3 regions of the Shewanella sp. DAU305 genome follow, and region 2 is predicted to be linked to each of the others. Evidence: predicted binding sites of a transcription regulator. Region 2 holds the regulator's gene; each other region holds the start of a gene.

Region 1 (7,577 bases), 2.3 Mb from region 2:
AGCTGCCAAAGTTGCGCTTCGACCGTTTTTTGCCCTGGCCAACCTGCTATAGCGCCGTGTCTTGCTAACACCCGTTTTACGTTACCGTCGAGGATCGGGTGATGCTGGCCAAGAGACAGTGACAATACCGCGCCTGCTGTCGAGCGACCAATGCCAGGCAGAGCAAGAACTTGCTCAAAATCCGTTGGAAATAATCCCTGATAATCGTCGCGGATCATCTTGGCTGCTTTATGCAGATTACGCGCCCTAGCGTAATACCCAAGGCCAGTCCAATGATGCAACACCTCATCATCTGGCGCGTTAGCAAGTGCTAACACATCGGGAAAGCGCGCCATAAATTTAAGGTAATAGGGAATAACAGTCGCAACCTGAGTTTGTTGCAGCATGATTTCAGAAACCCATACGCTATATGGGGTTTTATCTTGCTGCCAAGGGAGGGTTTTACGACCGTGATTGTCGTACCAAGAGACGATACGTGTAGCGAAGGAGGCTGTAGATTTCATCGGCGCAGTGTAGCGGCAGTTATCTTCTTAGACAAGCTCAAAGACAAGTGGATAAGGGCTAAAAAGCCGAAAATCACTGCTAAATTCGCACTCTCAAATAATCTTGGTATACTTTCGCCCCATTAGTGCTTGCACTGTATGTTGAACTTTGGATAATGCCCTTCTTTTATGATGGTGCTGTCCACTAGACGAGGCAAAAATGAGCGAAGTCACTACCGCTGAATTTAATGAAGAAGGCAAGTATCTGCGTAAGATCAGAAGCTTTGTCCTAAGAGAAGGTCGCTTAACTAAAGGCCAAGCCCAAGCTATTGAAAGCCAGTGGCCAACAATGGGCTTAGATTACAGCCCAACGCCATTGGTACTGAGCGACGTTTTTGGCCGTGAAGCCGATACTGTGCTGGAAATTGGCTTTGGCATGGGCGCCTCTTTAGTGCAAATGGCTAAAGACGCACCAGAGCAAAATTTTATTGGTATTGAAGTGCATAAACCGGGTGTCGGTTCTTGCTTAAGCGATGCCGCCATCGCGGGTGTGACTAATTTACGTGTGTATCATCATGATGCCATGGAAGTATTAGAACATGCGATTGCCGACGGTTCATTGGCCCGAGTGCAATTGTTTTTCCCCGATCCTTGGCATAAGAAACGTCATCATAAGCGTCGTATCGTACAAGCTGAATTTGCTGAACTGATCCGCCGCAAGCTAAAAATTGGCGGCGTGTTCCATATGGCAACCGATTGGGAAGAATACAGCGAGCACATGTTGGAAGTGATGCAAGCGGCTCCTGGTTATCAAAACCAGTCGAGTGATGGCACTGTGGTACCACGTCCTGATCATCGCCCACTGACAAAGTTTGAAGCCCGCGGCCATAGATTGGGTCACGGTGTATGGGATCTGATGTTTGAGCGTATCGCTTAATCTAGATATTTCAATTGATTAATTAGTTTTTTAACACAACGGGGAAAGTCACTATGGCAACTAATCGTAGCCGTCGTTTACGTAAGAAAATGCGCGTTGATGAATTCCAAGAGTTAGGTTTTGATATGGCTTGGACTTTTGATGCATCTGTATCAGAAGCCGATATCGATGCAACAGTGGATAAATTCATCGATGAAGTGATCGAAACCCGTAAGTTAGGTTTCCATGGCGGCGGTCACATCGAATGGGAAGGCATTATCGCAACCCAAACGATCGGCAAATGTACCGAAGAAGATATTGCTGCCGTTAAGGCATTCTGGGCGAACCAAAAAGTTTCTCAGGTTGAAGTTAGCGAACTGTACGACATTTGGTGGGGTTAATGCCCGAGTTGGCATTACTTGAGAAAGTGGTCGAGAAAGTTCGACCCTTGCTCGGCCAAGGAAAGGTTGCAGATTACATCCCCGCACTGGCCAGCGTTGATGCTGGCAAATTAGGCATTGCCGTCACAACCGTTGATGGTGAAACCTTAGGTGCGGGCGATTACCTTGAGCCGTTTTCGATTCAAAGTATCTCCAAAGTTTTCAGCTTAACCTTAGCGTTAACTTTATATGAAGAAGCCGAAATTTGGAGCCGAGTTGGCAAAGAACCTTCGGGCCATTCATTCAACTCTTTAGTACAAGTCGAGTTAGAACGTGGCAAGCCGCGCAACCCATTTATCAATGCTGGTGCGTTAGTGATTGCTGACTTATTGCAGAGTCGCTTAGGTGCACCTAAACACAGAATGCTCGAGTTAGTCAGGCAACTAAGCCAAAACGATAAAGTCAGTTTCGACAAACAAGTGGCCGACTCAGAATATCAGCATAGTGCGCGCAATGCGGCGATTGCTTATTTGATGAAGTCGTTTGGTAATTTTCAAGGCGATGTCGATACTGTGCTGCGCACGTATTTTCATTATTGCGCCTTGAAGATGAATTGTGCTGACTTGTCGAAAGCCATGTTGTACTTGGCTAATCGCGGCAAAAGTATCACGGGGACTGAGCTTATCTCTCAGGTGCAAACTCGGCAGCTTAATGCCCTGTTGGCGACCTCGGGCCTATACGATGGTGCAGGTGAGTTTGCCTATCGTGTTGGTATGCCAGGTAAAAGTGGCGTCGGTGGTGGCATCATTGCCGTTATTCCTGGGGAACTGTCGATTTGTGTTTGGTCGCCAGAACTCGATGGCAATGGCAATTCGCTTGCTGGCACTGCCATGCTTGAGCATTTAAGCCAACGCCTTGGTCGTTCCATTTTCTAGCTTTACCTCTCGTTTTTATTAGCACTATCAGACTAAAAGTTAGCGAATTTCGCTAATGACCTTTTAGTGCTAACTTTCCTAAATTCAACATAATCATATTGTTATAAAGTTGGCACGTCTCCTGCTAAAAGCTATTCAGTAGTTTAGGTTTATCGAATTATTCAGATTAAAGGACGAACAACATGAAATTAAATAAGCTATTAACTGGATTTGCCTTATCCGGCGTGATTTTAGGGACATCTGGCCTACAGTTGGTGCAAGCGCAAACAGAGCCTAAAGTCGATGAACGTTGTGAAGTCTCTTTAAATTATGACGTTATGGTTGAGCCTAAAAAATTAGTCATGAGTGAGAAGGGCACCGAAAAGTATCGCATCGAAGTCGATAAGTTATTTGTTGAAGGCAAACAAGTAAACTTAACCGATAAGCAAAGAAAGTTAGTAACTCAATACGCCGATGAAGTGTCGACGCAAGTGCCTGAAGTGATTGAAGTCGTGAACGAGGCCGTCGCATTAGCGTCCCAAGCAGTGAGCATGGCGTTAACCCCTTTAATGGGCGATGCGGCCGGTGCTAAATTCGATGAAATGATGGCAGGTGTCCAAAAGCGCGTTGATTCAGTGGCCTACCGTCATGGCGATAGCTTCTATCTCGGTGCGACGGAAGACTCAATACAGAACACCTTTAACGACGAATTCGAGCAGGAAATGGAGCAAATTGTTCAGAACTCAGTGGGCACCATTATGATGACCATAGGTGGCCAAATCATGTCGGGTGACGGTGATAGTTTTGAAGCCAAGATGGATGCCTTCTCCAAAAAAATGGACAACTTAGGCCAAGATATTGAGCAACAAATTGAGAGTCAATCTAAGGGACTGGAAGCTAAAGCTGACCGTTTGTGCGACCGATTTGAAAATCTGTTAGTGCTTGAAAATCAATTACGCCAAGAGGTACCAGAACTCGCGCCTTATGCGTTGACACAAAACTCAACCAAGGAACTGCGTGAATAGTTCTTATTAATCGTCCTTGTTAATAGTTTTTGTGAATAGCCCTGAGTTTTAACTGCAATAACTTCTATCTCCTTGTGCATGAGTCAAATTTGAATGCTACGCCCCTAGTCAATTTATTGCCTAGGGGCTTTTTTATTGGCTAATGTTTAGTCGTGGCAAAACCCTTATGGCCAAGTCGATGTGGCTTGTAGGCTAGGCTTGCAGCGATTTAGTTCGGAATGTTACAGTCTAGAGACGAATATTTGGTATACTCTTAAAATATAATTAAAAGCTGGCATATCAGTCAGATATAACACCCTACTTTAGTGGACTTTTTCGGTCTAAATCTCTGCGTTATATCACTTTAATGCGAGATATCAATGCTATGGTTATTTTTAAGCGATGATTACGCTAACCACTGCTACTCACCGAAAGTTAATATCATTGTCGTAAACAGCTTAAGGCGACTTCCATGTTAGAACTGTTAGAACCTATTGCGATTTTTACTCATGTGGCCAGAGCAGGTAGTTTTAGTGCCGCCGCAAGAAGGCTTGGGATCTCTAAGTCTAAGGTCAGTACACAAGTCGCCGATCTTGAACATAGACTTGGTGTTCAATTAATCCAACGTACCACCCGCAGCTTAAGCCTGACTGAAGCTGGGCATTTGCTGTATCTGCAAGGTGAAGAATTGCTGCGTGACGCTGAACAAGCGATAGCCAGCGTGCATAACTTAAATGATGCAACTCGCGGCGTGCTCAAGGTGGGGATTTCCCAATCCTTTGGGGTGATGCATATCATTCCTGCACTGCCATCCTTTATGGCAAAACATCCTGAGCTTGAGCTACAAGTGAGCTTACTGGACCATAAAGTAGATGTAGTGAGTGAAGGCTTAGATTTACTGTTAACTATGTCGGAGCAATTACCGCTTGGGATGGTTGCTAGACCTTTGATGAAGTGCCAATTCCTGTTAGTTGCTTCTCCTGGCTACATTGCTCAACATGGCGAGCCAACTCGACCTGAGCAGTTAGTTGACCACAATTGTTTGGTCTATCAAGGCGAGTGGCACGAGCACAGCATGTGGCAATTTAAGAAGGGTGATGATTACTGTGAAATTGGCGTATCGGGCAATTTCAGGGTAGATAACGCGCCAGCATTAAAATCTGCTGCAATCAGTGGTCTTGGGGTTGTGTATCTTGCAAGTTATCTGATGGAAGATGAAATTGCCAAGGGAACATTAGTGCCTTTACTGAAGGATTGGCAATTGACCCACCATCTGCCATTGCAGGCGGTTTATCCCCGTCGTAAGCACTTAGCACCTAAGGTCAGTTCTTTTATCGAGTTCATCAAAGATCACATAGGAACGCCGCCGTATTGGGATGCGCCCTATGTCGAATTATTCAGTAAACGTCAGTAAAATAGGAAACATTGTTCTCAAAACCAGTTCTATGTGATTTCAAATTAACCAAGTACTTTTATGGCTATTTAAAATCAATACTTTAGATTGAGTTGATGAGTACATTTGCTGATGATTTTTTAGGGTGTTCTAAAGCACTTTTTTATAACATCCTTGAACTCTGTTCTTAATTGAATACAATGGTAACAGTTGATTCGGAATGACCTGAGTCCTATACTTTTATTGGAAATGACCCCTTTCAATTTTTGTGTACAGGTCGGCATTAATGCAGTTTTGGATCACAGCCAACAGAAGTTTGAGAACTAAAACAATGTTGGCTCTTTAAACCATCATCCTAGTTTTTGGTTTACCTCAGCCTTATCGCTGAGGTAATTTTTTATTGATGGTTTGTGCAGCCTTGGGCACAAGTTTTGTCTCCCTGTACCCTAAAGTCGCAACTGTGTGTTAAGTGATGTGAAGGCGAGTGCTAAAGCATAAATTAATACAACAAATATAGTGACCCACAGAGAGAAGGGTTCTGTTATCTAACAGGATAATGGTACCAATAAAAAAGCCACTTTCGAGTGGCTTTTTTATTGGGCGTGACCGTGACTATATGCAGAATCTATATTGTTAAGACTGTGCGCTTTTTTACCGAGATAAGCAGTTTTATGCTCAATATGATTGCGGGACTCATTGCGTATCAATAGGAAGACAATAAGCCACAACTGAACCTCACTAACGCGGAGTTTAATGTTATTGCAGTTATGGCTTTTTCTCAGGTTATTGCGCCATTTATTGCGCTAGATAAGCACTGATTTGCGCCAGTATACCTTCGGCATCCAGTTGCAAATCGTGGGTAACTTCCTCTGGCGAGCCATGTTTGATGAATTCATCTGGCAAACCAATTTGAAGCACGGCTTTAGGCATTCGCAGCTTTTGAAGCTGCTCAAGCACGCCAGCACCAGCGCCACCCATAATGGCGTTTTCTTCCACTGTGACGAGCACTTCGTGGGTTTGCGCCATCTCTTTGACCAAATCAACATCAAGTGGTTTCACAAAGCGCATATCAACAACCGTTGCATCTAAGCTTTCGGCTGCGGTTAATGCTGAGGCTAACAAGGTGCCAAAGTTGAGTATGGCAATGCGCTTGCCCACACGTTTGATCACGCCTTTACCAATCGGTAATGCCGTCATCGCTTCGACTTGCGTCGCTCCCGTGGCACAGCCCCTTGGATAACGCACTGCACTTGGGCCTGCATCATAGCAATAGCCAGTGTAGAGCATTTGACGACATTCATTTTCGTCCGACGGCGCCATGATCACCATGTTGGGGATGCAACGCATAAAGCTTAAATCGAATGCACCTTGGTGAGTTGGACCATCGGCACCGACAATACCGCCACGGTCAATAGCAAACAATACCGGTAATTGTTGCAGCGCCACATCATGAATTAGCTGATCGTAGGCGCGTTGCAGGAAGGTCGAGTAAATCGCCACCACAGGCTTAAAGCCTTCACAGGCAAAACCTGCTGATAGGGTGACAGCATGCTGCTCGGCAATCGCCGCATCGAAATATTGTTTCGGGAAACGCTGGGAAAACTCCACCATGCCAGAGCCTTCGCGCATCGCAGGCGTAATCGCTAATACTTTCTCATCTTGCTCGGCGATGTCGCATAGCCATTTACCAAAGACTTGAGAAAAGGTCGGCAAACCGGGTTTGGTGGCCGGCTTTTTAAACAGCGACGGGTCAAACTTAGGCACCGCATGCCAACCGATAGGATCTTTTTCTGCAGGTTCATAACCACGACCTTTCTTCGTCATGATGTGCAGCACCTGTGGACCTTTAAGATTGCGCATATTGCGCATGGTCTCGACCAGAGCATCAACATCGTGGCCGTCGATAGGACCGATATAGTTGAAACCTAACTCTTCAAATAGGGTGCCAGGAACGACCATGCCTTTGAGGTGTTCCTCAGTGCGTTTGGCCATTTCTTTGATGACGGGCATGCCTTTCAACACTTTCTTGCCGCCTTCGCGCAGCGTAGTGTAGAAACGGCCTGACATCAGTTGTGCTAAATGGTTATTGAGGGCGCCGACATTTTCAGAGATCGACATTTCGTTGTCGTTCAACACCACGAGCATGTCATTGTGCAAGTCGCCAGCGTGGTTCATGGCTTCAAACACCATGCCGCCTGTCATAGCGCCATCGCCGATCACGGCAACGACTTTACGACCCGCTTGCTCTTTTTCTGCGGCAATCGCCATCGCCAGTGCGGCGCTGATAGACGTACCTGAATGCCCAACGCTGAAAGTATCGTATTCACTTTCTTCACGCCATGGGAAAGGATGCAAACCATCTTTTTGTCTAATGGTGTGCATCTTGTCACGACGACCCGTAAGAATTTTATGGGGATAAGCCTGATGGCCCACATCCCAAATCAGCCGATCAAAAGGGGTGTTGTAGACATAGTGCAGCGCAACAGTG
Region 2 (7,577 bases):
ATACTTTGGATATCGGGGTCCATGATGTTGCGAATTGTGGTGCTTGGCGCGCAAGTTAGTAGATCTGCCAGCCTGACACCGCCGAGCACTTTGTCCTGTTTATCGACGACATATAAGGTATCTGTGGTGTCTGGCAGGTTGCCCCTTTGGCGAAGATAGCGCAGCACCACATCGATATTTACATCGGGTCTTAAGGTGACGGTATCTGTGTTCATCAAGCTGCCGGCGGTCTCATCGGGATAGGATAAGGCCTGTTCTACCCGCTGGCGGTTTTGTTCTGTCATAGACTGCAGCACTTGCTTGTAAACGGCATCGGGAAGACTACGTAGGATATAGGCCAGATCATCGGTGTCCATGCTCGCCGTCGCTTTCGCAACCCGCTCAGGACTCATGCTGCGGATCAGCGGATCTTTGAGTTCCTCGCTTAACTCGTCGAGTATGTCGCCTATTTGTTCTTGATCGATAAGCTGCCACAGCACTTGTCTGGCGCTGGGTGGTGAGGATTCTAAGATCAGCGCGATATCTGAGGCGGCCATTTTTTGCAGCATGTTACGCACGTGCACAAACATTCCACTGCTAAGCGCTTGGTTTAACTGGTCGAGACTATGTCCGGTGTGATCGTTTTCTGAATTATCTACGGGCATTTGTTCTCCATAGTTGTCCGCCACTGTGCGGCAAATTGGTTCGAGAGTGCGCTGCTTGGCGCAGGGCTGAGACTTAGCGGTGACTTCGCGATAGCTATGCTTCAGTCACAGATAGAGCGCTCTGGCATAGGTCATGCGTTTTACGCATAGATTAAGGCGGCTAAAACTAAGGTGAGTCAGCGGTAATGCTCGCTAGTGTAATCGCCTATGGTTCGTGCCGTCGAGCGACAAATGTGTCGCCAAGCTTTTGAAACGAGATGTGAACTGCACAAATAAGCAGTGCTAAATGTGAGGTGTACTAATCTGAGTGTCTGTGTGGAACGCTGAGTATGAAATGAAACTAACAGGCTTCGTCAAACTTAGCATCGATCAAGGCACAAATGGCATCCAGAGCGGGCTCAGCATCTGGACCTTCGGCGATAAGCTTAATGGTTTTACCCATGCCAGTCTCAAGCATCAATAAGCCAAGCACGCTGGCGGCCGATGCCTGTTTATCGCCTTGTATCAAGGTGATAGTCGCATCAAACTCGGATGCCAGTACCACCAACTTAGTGGCGGCACGGGCATGTAATCCCAGTTTGTTACAGATGGTGATCTGACGTTCAAGCTTTGGCATTATTGAGCTCTCGATGACGGGCATAAACTTTATGTTTACCGTTACTAAAGCGTTTAGCCAATTGCTCTGCGACGTAAACCGATCTGTGTTGCCCACCCGTGCAGCCAATCGCCACAGTTAAATAACTGCGATTGTTGCGCTCGAGATGTGGCAGCCAAGTTTCCAGTAAATTTTCGATTTGCCAGATGAACTTATTCACGAGTGGTTGACGATTTAAGAACTCAGCCACGGGCTCATCTAAGCCTGTCAATGGACGCAGCGCCAGTTCCCAGTGTGGGTTAGGCAGAAAGCGTACATCAAACATAAAGTCGGCTTCGGTTGGCATACCGTGCTTAAAGCCAAAGGACTCGAAGTTAATCACTAACTCTTTATCGACGCTGCCGAGCAGAATTTGTCTCACTTGATCGCTTAAATCATAGATATTCAGATTCGACGTATCTATGTAGTGATCGACCAGTTTTGACATAGGCTCGAGCAGTTTCCCTTCCAGCTTTATCGCTTCTTGCAAAGAGACTTGGCTCTTCGACAAAGGATGCAAACGGCGGGTCTCGCTGTAACGCTTAAGCAGAATTTTATCGCTGGAATTGAGGAAGAAGCTGGTTAACTCAGTATCAGGAGGCAGGCTCGCTAGTTGCTTCACTAAGACTTTATCCTGCTCAGGCAAGTTACGCACGTCGACACTGATGGCGACGAGATCGTTACTGCCTTTGAGTTGCTCAAGCAAAGTGCCGATTAAGGGCAAGGGAAGGTTATCGACACAATAATAGCCGAGATCTTCGAGTACCCTTAGGGCGACAGATTTGCCTGAGCCTGAGCGGCCCGACACTATGACCAGTTTCATCCAGTGATTACCTGATAGAGTTCCGTTTCATCATGCGTCTTGCGTAATTGCTTTAATATTTGCTTGTCGCTCAGCTTTTCGGCCATGCAAGACAAGGTACTTAAGTGCTGCTGACATTGGTCTGCAGGCACCAGTAGTGCAAATAAAATATCAACAGGTTGCTTATCGATAGCATCGAATGCTATCGGCTCTTCACACTTAATGAGTATGGCAATGGGCTGATCTATATCGGCTAGTCGACCATGTGGAATGGCGATGCCGTTACCTATACCTGTGCTCCCCATCTTTTCGCGCGCCACTAGGCTTTCGAATATCTCTTGAGATGAGAGGGTCGGGTACTGGGCAGCGACTAAGTCGCTGATGAGTTCCAGTACCTTTTTCTTGCTGCCCGGAGTGGCGCAGGTAGTGCACTCCGGCCGCAGTATGGTACAAAGTTCCATTATTAGTGTTTTGTTAACTTCTCTTTGTGTTTAATAACCTGACGATCAAGCTTGTCAATCAGGGCGTCTATAGCGGCATACATGTCAGCATGCTCTGAAGTAGCAAAAACTTCACCACCGATAAGATTTATTCTCGCTTCGGCAATCTGTTGCATTTTCTCGACATTGAGCACAACGTGCACATTATTGATCTGTTCGAAATGGCGTTCAAGTTTTGAAAACTTTTCTTCTACATATGCACGTAACGATTCGGTAATTTCGACATGGTGTCCACTCAGGTTTATTTGCATAGAAACGTCCTCCGATATCCACTGTAGGTTATAAACTTTTACGCTGATTAGAAGGCGGAATGAGCATAGCCTCTCGGTACTTCGCAATGGTTCTGCGGGCTACGTTGATCCCTTGTTCTGCCAGAAGTTGTGCCATCTTACTGTCGCTCAATGGTTTTTTCTGGTTTTCCGCTGCAACCAGTTTCTTAATGAAGGCTCTGATTGCTGTGGATGAGCACTCCCCACCATCGTCAGTACCGACGTGGCTAGAGAAGAAGTATTTTAGTTCAAAAAGTCCCTTAGGGGTATGCATGTATTTCTGTGTCGTCACCCGTGAGATGGTCGACTCATGCATTTCTACCGCTTCGGCAATATCGTTCAGCACCATAGGTTTCATGGCTTCTTCACCGTATTCAAAGAAACCTTGCTGATATTGGACGATACAGTTCGCAACTTTAAGTAAAGTGTCGTTACGGCTTTCTAGGCTTTTGATAAACCATTTAGCCTCTTGCAGATGACCACGAATAAATTGGCTATCGGCTTGGCTTTTAGTGCTGCGCGCCATCGAGGCATAATGTTGGTTTACATTGATTTTTGGCATGCAGTCAGGATTAAGCTCGACCACCCAGCGGCCATTTTTTTTCGACACTGACACATCCGGGATGACGTATTCGTCATCGTTGGGCGTAATCAATAAACCTGGGCGGGGATTGAGGGTTTGGATAAGCGCTATGCCGTCCCTTAATTCATCCTCTTTTAATTTAGTCTTACGCATCAACAACCTAAAGTCGCGGGCGGCGATCAGATCTAAATGATCTTTGATCAGCATGCGGGCGTTTTCTAGGTTGGGCGTGTCAGCGGCGAAATGCGACAGTTGGATCAACAGGCATTCACTTAAATCGCGGGCGGCAACACCAATGGGATCAAAATGTTGAATGCGCTTGAGTACGGCTTCGACTTCGTCGAGCTCGACCTCCGAATTGCCCATGGCTTCGAGGATTTCGTCAGTGCTTTGGGTGAGATAGCCTTGATCGTCGATGGCATCAATAATGGCGGTGGCAATGGCTAAATCGGTTTCAGAAAACGGCGTGAGGTTTTTTTGCCATTCTAAGTGTTCATACAAGCCTTCAATGGTCTCACCTTGGAAGGGCATATCGTCTTCACGACTGCCGCCGGGGCCAGAATTGGGAGAGGCGGTGAACACTTCATCCCATGTGGTGTCCATGGGGAGTTCGTCGGGCATGGACTCTTTCGTGAGCGACTCTGCCGTATCTATGGTGGAGCTGTCTTTTTCTGGCGGCAGGGTGCTTGATTCACTGAAATCCGTATCGGATAGCGTTTGGTTTACAGGGTCTTTAGTGGCGTCGAATTGATCCTCTTCCAGCTCGAGAAGGGGATTAGAATCTAAGGCTTGCTGGATCTCTTGCTGCAGTTCTAATGACGACAGTTGCAACAGACGTATGGCCTGTTGTAATTGTGGCGTCATGGTTAACTGTTGACCCAGTTTGAGCTGGAGTGACGCTTTCATGTTACCGCTGATCCCTACGTTATTATTGTTGGATGAGGTCGCTTGTTATCATCTTGAGTGGAGTCCAATGGTGGCATAAATTACCTGCATTGGCTCCGGTTGATTAACTATAGCCTGAATTGTTCACCTAAGTACACAGCCCTAACTTGCTGATTGTCTAAGATCTCTGCGGGTGTTCCTTCGGCAATCAAGTTTCCGTGACTCACGATATAGGCATGTTCACACACATCTAATGTCTCACGGACATTGTGGTCTGTGATCAACACGCCAAGGCCACGACTTTTGAGCTGTTCGATAATCTTTTTAATGTCGATAACCGAAATCGGATCGACACCAGCAAAGGGTTCATCGAGCAAAATGAACTTAGGATTTGCTGCTAACGCCCGCGCAATTTCGACACGGCGACGTTCACCGCCCGACAATGACATGCCTTGGCTGTCACGGATGTGGGTGATGTGGAACTCTTCAAGCAGATGTTCTAGCTCTTCTTCCCTTTGCTCTTTTTTTAATTCTTTACGCGTTTGCAGCACGGCCATGATGTTGTCATGGACGGTCAGTTTACGGAAGATACTGGCTTCCTGCGGCAAGTAACCTATACCTTTGCGGGCACGCAGGTGCATAGGATCTGCGGTTAAATCATCATCGTCGATAAAGATGTGGCCTTTATCGCTCTTAACCAGACCGACGACCATGTAAAAGGTGGTAGTTTTACCCGCGCCGTTCGGGCCGAGTAGGCCAACGACCTGACCGGTTTTTACCGTCAGACTAACGTCTTTAACCACTTGGCGACTCTTGTAACTCTTCGCCAGATTTTGTGCTCTTAGGGTGATTTGGGTCATTTAGAGTCCTGCTTTTTCACAGGTTTTTCTGCTGGCGCGTCTGGTTTGGCATCATCTTGATAGCTTTCTGGCTGAATGATAGTGATCACGCGATCGTCGCCACTGCCGGTACTCTCGGCAATCAATTTTTGCTGGATGATGTTGTAGCGGATTAAATTACCCGTCACTTGGCTGCCCGCTTGATCTAACGAGGCTAAACCTTTAAGTGTCAGGGTGCGGCTCGCCATATCGTAACGAATTTCTTTCGCGCTCGCCGAGGCTGGACGGCCATCGTCTAACACTTGGCTGTACGTCGCAGGGTTGCCAGTGGCCACTAAAATTTTGCTATTTTCACCTTCGGCAGAAAATGCACGCAGTTGATCTGCATGGATTTTAATCGAACCTTGGGTGACTTCAACCGGACCAAAGAAGATGATCTGGTTGTTTTTGATATCTGCCGTTTGGCTCACAGCCTTGATTTTGACTTCCTGTTTCAGGTCGTCGACTTTAGCAAAGGCGCTCATGCTCATTATTAGCATTAGGCTGGCAAGTAATACGTTATTTTGCTTCATATGTTCCTACTACCTGACTGGTCAATTGCACTTCTTGCGCGTTGAGGTCGGCATAAAGGCCTTGGCCTTGAATATTAAAATCTTTCCCTGTGACGTAAATGGTGCGGTCAGAGGTCATTATCATCGTATTGAGATCGAGTTCCAGATAACTGGTGGACAAGGTCTGGATCGGTTCTTCTGGGCTAATGGCATCAATAATAACATTGTTTTCTAATACAACCTTGCCCGTTTCCTTGTTTAGCTTGCCCTGATCTGCTCTGAGTTGCCATTGTGCTTTACCTTGGTCTGGATAAACAAGATAAACAGGTTGAGTAAAGTAAGTTTGATTCGTTGAATCATAATGTTCCATGTGTTTCGCCGTCACACGGCTATTGACTAGCCCTTGTTCATTGAACTCAACACTGCGCAGATCTTCAACGATGAAATCTGGGGTATTTTGATCTTTTACTCTGTTATCGGTATCACCGCTGTGTTTGTTCTGCACTTGCCAATAAAGCACTAATGCCGTTCCAAAAAAAGCGATAATCGCGAGTGTCACACGACTCATATACTCATTCCATGGGCCGAAGTGAATTTATTTTGACTGAGTAGCAATAGATCTGTGAGTTCACGCAAGGCACCGTGGCCGCCATTGAGCGTAGTCACAAAGTGGGCGTGCTGACGAACATAGGGATGACCATCGGCTACGCTGACTGCTAAACCGACGACATTCATCACTGGCAGATCGACAATATCATCACCGATATAAGCCACTTCTTCTGGGGTAACACCATAGAGTGCGAGCAATGCTTCATAGGGCTCGAACTTATTGTCTACGCCTTGATAAATATGAGTTACGCCGAGCGCCGTCATACGGTTTTCAACGATTTTGGATTGACGTCCAGTGATAACCGCAAGATTAAAACCGCTGGTGAGTATCGAGCGCACGCCATAGCCGTCGCGGGTGTGGAAGGCTTTTAGCTCTTCGCCGCTATTGCTTAGGTAAATACGACCATCGGAAAACACCCCGTCGACGTCACAGATCAACAGTTTAATCTTTTGCGCGCGTTGCCACACATCATCACTGATTGGGCCGTAAAATCCTTGCTGTGGCATTAAATGACTCCTGCTTTAACCATGTCTAGCATGTTAAGAGCGCCGATTGGATGGCGGTCTTTATCTATAACAATTAATCCGTTGATGTTTTTTGAGTCCATCACTTGCAGCGCTTGGGCGGCCAACACACCGTCGGTGATGGTCACGCAGTTACGGGTCATCACATCGGCGATGGGCGTAGTGCGTAGATTTACTTCGGCATCGATAACGCGGCGTAAATCACCATCGGTGAAGATACCAACCAGCTTGCGCTGATCATCGATAATCGCCGTCATGCCTAAGCCTTTTTTGGAGATTTCGTACAGGGCTTCTGTGATGCAAATATCGTGGTTAACGAGCGGTAAGTCATCACCGCTATGCATGACATCGCAGACTTTTAACAATAACTTGCGTCCTAAAGCACCGCCAGGATGGGACATAGCAAAGTCATCACGGGTAAAGCCTTTCGCTTGTAGCAGCGCAATGGCAATCGCATCGCCCATCACTAAGGTCGCTGTGGTGCTCGACGTTGGCGCGAGTCCAAGTGGGCAAGCCTCTTCTGGGACTTCAATACATAAATGTACTTTAGATAAGCGCGCCATATTCGATTCGGGTTTGCCTGTTACCGCGATAACGGGCACGCCCATACGTTGGATGACGGGCATTAAGGTGAGGATTTCGCTCGACTCACCGGAATTTGAAATCGCTAAAATCACATCGTTATCGGCTAATACACCGAGATCGCCGTGGCTGGCTTCACCCGGATGCACAAAAA
Region 3 (7,577 bases), 200 kb from region 2:
TAAACTGCATATTAATCTTTATTAATAAAGGATTTTGTTGTTTATAAATAATCAGTTATAGATTTAACAAAACAGTACTATTAAAAAATAGGGCTGTTTAAAACTGGGGATGTCGAGGTGAGCTTGGGTAAATAGTGAGTGATGTTATGTGGCAAGCTAAAGCGAGATCACATTAAGTCTAGCGGATAAAAAATAGCGACGAGCTATAAACGCTGGCCGCTATTTTTTGTGACTAGGCTTATTAAAATAAGCCTAGAAAGGGTGAAGCCTTATTTAGGGATTGCCAGAATCTGACAACCATTAATCCCCGCATTTTGTAGCGTATGACGCTTACGTTCTGCATCACGCTTACGTTCGTAAGGACCTAAAGCGACTTTGTACCACATACCTGTCGTACCTTCGACCTGTCTTACTTGCGCCTCTAAACCTTGGAAAGCGATCACGGCTTTCATCTCGTTCGCCTGTGATTCTTGGCGGAAAGAAGCACACTGCAACTGATATTGCATCGGTGTTCGGCTCGCGACCACATCGGGAATATCGACTTCAACATGCTTGTTTTCAAGCTCACTGAGATAGGTCCATTCTTCCTTCGGTTGAGGCGGCAGAGCGTTAGGGTCCTTCTTCGGCGGAGCAACAGGCTCTGCTGTCTCCTCTGTCGCCACAGGAATAACGACGGCTTTACGCTCGGGTTCTTTCACCTTAGGGGTGAGCACCACATTTTCTTGCGGCTTAACTCGGACTTCAGTTTTCTTAGCCGGAGTTGGCCTCGGCTGCTCTTCTTGCTGAGCATTATCTTTAATGCTCCATAGAAAATAGACGAAACAACCCACAGCGAGTATGACAAAGCCTATCAGCGTCAGCGGCAGCTTCTTACGCGGCGCTGATTTAGATTGTGAAGGCTTTGCTCGGGTTGGGCGAGTCGCGCGGACTGGGCGCGGTTTAGCGCCCGACTGCGGCCTTCTATTGGCATAATCGCGATTACTCATGGCTTACATCCGCTCTAAGGTTTCGATACCGAGTAGATTTAGGCCTTTTTGTAACGTACGAGCCGTCAGCTGTGCGAGTAATAAACGGCTGTTCTTTTGCGCGTCGTTATCAGCAGCAAGTACGGGGCACGCTTCGTAGAAACTTGAGAAAGCTCCCGCTAATTCATACAGGTAAGCACACAGTACGTGCGGTTGACCTTTATCGACAACGCGACTGAGGATCTCACCGAACTGCGCTAACTTGTTACCGAGGTCTTTCTCTTTTTCATGCTCAAGCACGATTTTCGCTTGGCTGAGATCCAGATCGGTTACACGCTTGAAGATGCCTGCAACACGGGTGTATGCGTACAGCAGGTAAGGTGCGGTATTGCCTTCGAAGCTGAGCATTTGTTCGAAGCTGAATATGTAATCGCTGGTACGGTTTTTCGACAAGTCAGCATATTTAACGGCACTGATCCCAACGACGCGAGCGATTTCAGTCAGCGTGACTTCATCCATATCTGGATTTTTGCTGCGAACGAGTTCAAGTGCGCGCACGTTGGCTTCTTCTAACAGGTCGACTAACTTAACGACGCCGCCGCTACGGGTTTTGAATGGACGGCCATCTTCGCCGTTCATCGTGCCAAAACCTAAGTGTTCCAATGACATATCTTCACGAACAAATTTAGCCAGCTTGGCTAGGCTGAAGACTTGTTGGAAATGCAGCGCCTGACGTAGGTCAACAAAATACAGTACACGATCGGCTTTTAACACGTTCGAACGGTAGCGCATTGCCGCAAGATCTGAGGTGGCATACAAGTAGCCGCCATCAGCTTTTTGGATGATCACTGGCAGTGGCTCACCTTCTTTATTGCGGAAGGCTTCTTGGAACACAACTTTGGCGCCGTTGCTTTCGGTTAATAAACCTTGGGCATCTAAATCTTTAACTACTTGTTCTAGATCGGCGTTATAGGCACTTTCACCGTGCACGTCGGCGCGGGTCAGGCTCACACCTAAACGGGCGTAGACTTCATGGCAGTGGCTCAACGAAATGTCGTTAAATTCGCGCCACAATTTGTTGCAGTATTCGTCGCCAGATTGCAACTCAACCACTAATTGACGAGCGCGGGTCGCAAACTCTGCCGATTCGTCGAAGCGCAGTTTGGCAGCGCGGTAAAAGTTTTCTAAATCAGACAGTTCAAGTTGCGCTTTCTCACCGTTTTTGGCGCGTAGCTCTTCCATATAGGCCAGCAACATACCAAATTGTGTCCCCCAGTCGCCCACATGATTTTGACGAATGACTTTGTGGCCTAAAAATTCCAGCGCACGTACCACACTGTCACCAATGATGGTTGAACGTAGGTGACCTACGTGCATTTCTTTGGCGAGGTTTGGCGAAGAGTAATCGACAACAACGGTTTGCGGTGTCGGTAACTTGATACCTAAATGCTCATCGTTGACGGCATTTTGCAGTTGATCCGCTAAGGCGCTGTCGTTGATAAAAAAGTTGATAAAGCCAGGACCTGCGATCTCAACCTTAGCCACATAAGCCGAAGCTGGTAAGGTGTCGATGATCAGTTGGGCTAATTCGCGTGGATTCTTGCCTGCGACCTTAGTCAGCATCATGGCTAAGTTGGTTGCCAAGTCGCCATGACTCTTATCCTTGGTTCGATCTACCTGAATGCGCGCTTCAAAGTCAGCAGGCACAATACCTTGTTGTTTAAAGGATTCTAGAGTTTGTTCAAGTAATGATTGGATATGTGATTTCATGGGTTCTAATCGGCACTAACTTTAAGAGTGAATACAGGGAATAACCGCATATTTTAGCCGTTTGTGGTTAACAATTGCTATCTTCCCGATGATTTTTTATCAAATGGCGCTTAAATACTTATCAAATACGCTACTCAGAGGAGATCCTGCGGATCTCTGTCTAAGCTCCATCGGCAGCGCTTGGCTTCGATAAGCTGCTCTACAAGCGGATGAATACGTTCAAACTCTTGCTGCAGACGGTTGCGGTTTTTAGCTTGGAATAGCAGTTGGCGACGGAACTTGCCGGCTTTTTTATCTAAGGGCGCTGGCATAGGACCAATTACCTCAAATTCTTTATCTTGCGGCAAAAGCGCGGCGAAGGCGTTGAGAAAGTTATCGGCATCACTGGCTAAATGGGCTTCGGCGCGCACCAACACCATGTGCCATGCTGGCGGCAGCAGTGCTTGTTGACGTTCTTTTAACTGGCTGCGAGCAAACTCGCCATAACCGCGGTGCAGTAAATCCCGCAAAATGGGATTGTCGCTCTGGTGAGTTTGCAATAATACCGTGCCGGGTTTACTGGCACGGCCCGCACGACCGGCGACTTGGGTATAGAGCTGCCCAAAACGCTCGGGCGCGCGAAAGTCGGCGCTAAATAAGGCGCCATCGACATCGAGTAGCCCAACAAGCGTCACATCAGGGAAGTGATGACCCTTAGCCAGCATTTGCGTGCCGACGAGGATTTTATATTCGCCCTTATGAATTGCGTTTAAGTGGGTTTCTAGTGAGCCTTTCAAGCGAGTGGTATCGCGGTCGATGCGCACTACTGGATGTTTCGGAAACTCCAGTTGCAGTGCCTCGGCGAGTTGCTCTGTGCCTATACCTTGGCCCATCAGCATAGTGCTACCGCATTTGTGGCATTGCTTAGGGATGGCATATTGATTGCCACAATGGTGGCAGCAAATTTCACCAAGGGATTGATGAACTGTGAAAAACGCGTCGCAGCGGTCGCACTCGTGTAAGTGCCCACACTCGTGACAAAGCAGGGCTGGTGCGAAGCCGCGGCGATTGAGAAACAGTAATACTTGGTTGCCTGCGTCTAAATGCAGACGGATTTCGTTCAGCAGCGGCACCGACATTCCTGCTTTTAACGGCATATTTTTAATGTCGATAATCCCTTGGCGCACTTTTTTAGCCGAGCCAGCGCGCTCACCCAATTGCAAATGATGGTAACGGCCACTTAAGGCATTTTGTAGACTTTCGAGTGAGGGGGTTGCCGTGCCCAATATCACAGGAATTGATTCTAAATGGCCACGCATGACTGCCAAGTCGCGGGCGTGATAACCGACACCTTCCTGTTGCTTGAAGCTACTGTCGTGTTCTTCATCGAGTATGATGATGCCGGGATAGGCCATCGGCGTGAACAAGGCCGAGCGGGTGCCGATAATGATGGCGGCCTGACCGCAGCGGGCTTGGCGCCAAGCTTCGAGTCTTTGATTGTCGGTTAACCCTGAGTGCAATATGGCGACATTGACTTTAAAACGGCGCTTAAAGCGATTGATTGTCTGGGGCGTCAAGCCGATTTCAGGCACTAAAATTAACGCTTGCTTGCCTTGCTTGAGGATTTCCTCGAGCACCGCCAAATAGACTTCAGTTTTACCCGAACCGGTAATGCCTTCTAATAAAGTACAGTGATACCCTTGTTGCAGATTTAAAGTGGCAACGGCGACGGCTTGTTCTTTATTGAGTTTATGTGGCGTTTCGTCCATTTCGAGTGTGGTGCGCCAGTCGAGGTTAAGCTCGGCGATTTTTTCGTGGCGCGCCACCCAGCCTTTATCTTCTAGGGCTTTCAGTGCCGCTTTACTGATATCTAAGCTGATCACTTCTTCTTGGGTTAAGCTGGCGGGTTTGAGTAACTCGAGTAATTTTTTCTGTGCGGGTGCTCGCTTAACCGCTTCTGGCGCAATATTTTGGCCTATCTCAGTTAATTGCCAGAATTGGATCTTTTGCGGCGCGGCATCGAGCCCTTTGCGAAGGGCCACTGGTAAGGCTTGGGTTAGCATCTGCCCTTGGCTGCAAAAATAGTATCTCGCGGCCCAAAGGGTTAATTTATAAAGTGATTCAGGCAACAAAGGTTTATCGTCGATAAACTCAAGCACAGACTTAATCTGCTTAGGCGCTAAGCTGCACGTATCTGTGATACCTGTGACTAATCCGATTAATTGTTGACGACCGAAGGGGACTTTAACGCGCACGCCTATCTGCGGTGTACTAGGATAAGTTTCGGGTACGCGGTAGCTAAAGGTTTGCCGCATAGGCACAGGTAACGCAACTTCGACAAACAATGACATATGCAGGCAAGTCTTAGGCAAGAATGTGGTTTAGTGTACTCAGCGCGGCTGGCTAGGGCTAGCCCTAATGATGGTTTACCAAGGATAGTTGAGAGTAAATAAATGGCTAATATAGTGAAATCATTAGGTCTACTCGCGTTAGTGTGTAGCGCACAGAGCATGGCTCAAGTCTCCCATGTGAGCGTTAACAGCCGCATGTTTGAGTTAGGTGGTTATCCTAAACTCAGGGTGAATGTGATTGCGGACAATCAAGACATGTCGCGCTTAGAGTTTGTAGTGCAGCAAGCCGGCAGCGAAGAAAAGTTAATGGTTGAGGCGCTTAATCGCTTTTTAGTTTTGCTTACGGGTGTTGAAGATGTAAAAGATGACAAGGCTAAACTCTTAGTGAGGGAGTATCGACTCGACCGATGGTATGAGGTCAAAAGTATCAATCTATTTGGTGAGGCTAAGCCAACATTGGCCACGCTAACCGTAAAAGCGGCATCGGGCAGTAAAAATACGACGACAGCGCTGGTGCAAAAGCGTGCGGATAAAGTGAATGCTCAGCCTGTAAAAGTGGCCGCTGAATCCACGCCAGTGGTGGAGGCTAAGCCTGCGACGGCGGTTATCGCGGCTGCAAATACTCATGTCGATACTCATGTAAATACTAAGCCCACAGTGCCAGCGCCTGAAGTCGTGACTGGTTTTAAATTCCCTGAAGCAGCGAATGAGCAAAATACACAGGTTGCTGAGGTAAAGCCTGTCGTTAAAATCTCTGAACCTGTAGCTGTTAAAACAACGCCTGCTGAAAATGTAGTGCCTGAGACTGTTATGTCTAGAATAGTGGCCACTGAAACAGTTAAGTCAACAAATAGCGAACTCAAAGCTAATGCCACTGAAACGTCCCCAACAGCTTCGCAGACACCTGAAAATTGTCAGTTAACTTATCTTACAGGTGAGACCTTGTGGCGTATTGCGAATCGCTATGCCAACGATTGGGACGTGAGTGTTTATGGCGCTATGCTGGCGATCTACGAGGCGAATCCAGCAGCATTCTCAAAAAATAAAATCAACGCACTCAAGAGTAATGCGGCTCTGTCCTGTCCTTCAAAAATGATTTTGGCACAGCATGCTAACGCCAAAGAGGCGCAGGCGATGTTTGAAGCTAAAGAGGCGGGGAAATGAAGCGGCGAACTAAAGTCAAAATAGACGCAGAATAACCGTCAAACGCTCAGATAATCTACTTGTATCCCTTGTGGGTATGCTGTACCATTCTGCGCCCTAAACATATTGTTATTAACATGCATGTGGTGTCCGACTACGGGTTGGAAGAGCGACATGGCCTTACACTTTTGAGGTAACCCCAATGAAACCAGGTATCCACCCAAAATACGCTATCATCACTGCAAACTGTACTTGTGGTAACGTTATCAAAGTAAACTCTACTGCTGGTAAAGATCTGCATTTAGACGTATGTGGTGCATGTCACCCATTCTACACTGGTACACAAAAAGTTGTTGATACCGGCGGTCGTATCGACAAATTCAACAAGCGCTTCGCAGTGCTTGCAAAGAAATAATTGCGATTGCAATGTTTCTAGAAAAGGCGCCTATGGCGCCTTTTTGCTTTCTATCATTTGCCGAACCGCTTTATTTACGCCTATCTTAATACTTATGTTAAATCCCCCATCTGGTACGACTTCACTCAATTAATCGTCAACTTATTGCGTATTGCGAGTTCAAGTATGTAATTCGACTTATTTATAGCAATTAACTATAAGATAAATATGCTAGCCGCTATATATTGTAATTTAACCAACATTTTTGAGATTAACGCGCTACAACTAGCGCTATAACTACAAAATATATGTTTGTTTCCTACAAAATATATTAAGAAATGTAGCTTTATTATAGGAGATAAGTTTATAAAACTAAGCTTAGAGGGTCTATTTGCAGGCTAAAGTGAAATTTCTGAATCTCTTATTTAAAAATTCCCCTTATTGGCGTATCTTACCCCGACCAGCCAGACTGTTAACATCACCCTTTGGTGAGACTAGATGTGTGTTGGTAGGCCTTACTCTCATAAATTATAAATGTCGCATTTCAGGATTTTAAAATGTCAGATATTCGTCAACAAGCACTCGATTATCATGAATTTCCAATACCAGGCAAAACCGCAGTTTGCCTTACCAAACCTGCCGAAACGAGTCACGATCTCGCCCTAGCTTATAGCCCTGGTGTGGCTGAGCCTGTGCGTGAAATCGCGGCTAATCCTGATAATGCGTATCGTTATACCAATAAAGGTAATACGGTTGCCGTGATTACTAATGGTACGGCGATCTTAGGTTTAGGCAATTTAGGCCCCTTGGCTTCTAAACCTGTGATGGAAGGCAAAGCATTATTGTTCAAGCATTTTGCAAATATCGATTCGACAGATATTGAGATCACCCACAATACGCCTGAAGAATTTATCAATACAGTTGCAGCGATTGCTGACACTTTTGGTGGTATCAATCTTGAAGATATTAAAGCGC

Evidence for each region. Region 2 encodes sigma-54, which starts transcription at its own class of promoters, with help from an activator protein. Its sites were predicted from a motif close to GTTGGCACGNNNNTNGNNT; they were not measured.
Region 1: the regulator sigma-54 is predicted to act here: its motif matches at 2,822-2,840, upstream of OX890_RS16490 (YggN family protein).
Region 3: the regulator sigma-54 is predicted to act here: its motif matches at 5,079-5,097, upstream of OX890_RS04685 (FimV/HubP family polar landmark protein).

What each region holds. Positions count from the first base shown of each region.
Region 1 is NZ_CP113808.1:3,898,655-3,906,231, reverse strand. Features, by position in the region: gene mutY (A/G-specific adenine glycosylase) at 1-503, opposite strand, end outside; gene trmB (tRNA (guanosine(46)-N7)-methyltransferase TrmB) at 703-1,419, shown strand; gene OX890_RS16500 (YggL family protein) at 1,473-1,799, shown strand; gene glsB (glutaminase B) at 1,799-2,713, shown strand; gene OX890_RS16490 (YggN family protein) at 2,896-3,717, shown strand; gene OX890_RS16485 (LysR family transcriptional regulator) at 4,169-5,110, shown strand; gene dxs (1-deoxy-D-xylulose-5-phosphate synthase) at 5,885-7,577, opposite strand, start outside.
Region 2 is NZ_CP113808.1:1,251,065-1,258,641, forward strand. Features, by position in the region: gene mgtE (magnesium transporter) at 1-644, opposite strand, end outside; gene OX890_RS05455 (HPr family phosphocarrier protein) at 985-1,260, opposite strand; gene rapZ (RNase adapter RapZ) at 1,247-2,101, opposite strand; gene ptsN (PTS IIA-like nitrogen regulatory protein PtsN) at 2,098-2,541, opposite strand; gene hpf (ribosome hibernation promoting factor) at 2,544-2,831, opposite strand; gene OX890_RS05475 (RNA polymerase factor sigma-54) at 2,860-4,338, opposite strand; gene lptB (LPS export ABC transporter ATP-binding protein) at 4,446-5,177, opposite strand; gene lptA (lipopolysaccharide transport periplasmic protein LptA) at 5,174-5,728, opposite strand; gene lptC (LPS export ABC transporter periplasmic protein LptC) at 5,715-6,275, opposite strand; gene kdsC (3-deoxy-manno-octulosonate-8-phosphatase KdsC) at 6,272-6,823, opposite strand; gene OX890_RS05500 (KpsF/GutQ family sugar-phosphate isomerase) at 6,823-7,577, opposite strand, start outside.
Region 3 is NZ_CP113808.1:1,050,907-1,058,483, forward strand. Features, by position in the region: gene OX890_RS04670 (SPOR domain-containing protein) at 270-986, opposite strand; gene argS (arginine--tRNA ligase) at 990-2,735, opposite strand; gene priA (primosomal protein N') at 2,870-5,065, opposite strand; gene OX890_RS04685 (FimV/HubP family polar landmark protein) at 5,168-6,229, shown strand; gene rpmE (50S ribosomal protein L31) at 6,411-6,623, shown strand; gene OX890_RS04695 (malic enzyme-like NAD(P)-binding protein) at 7,160-7,577, shown strand, end outside.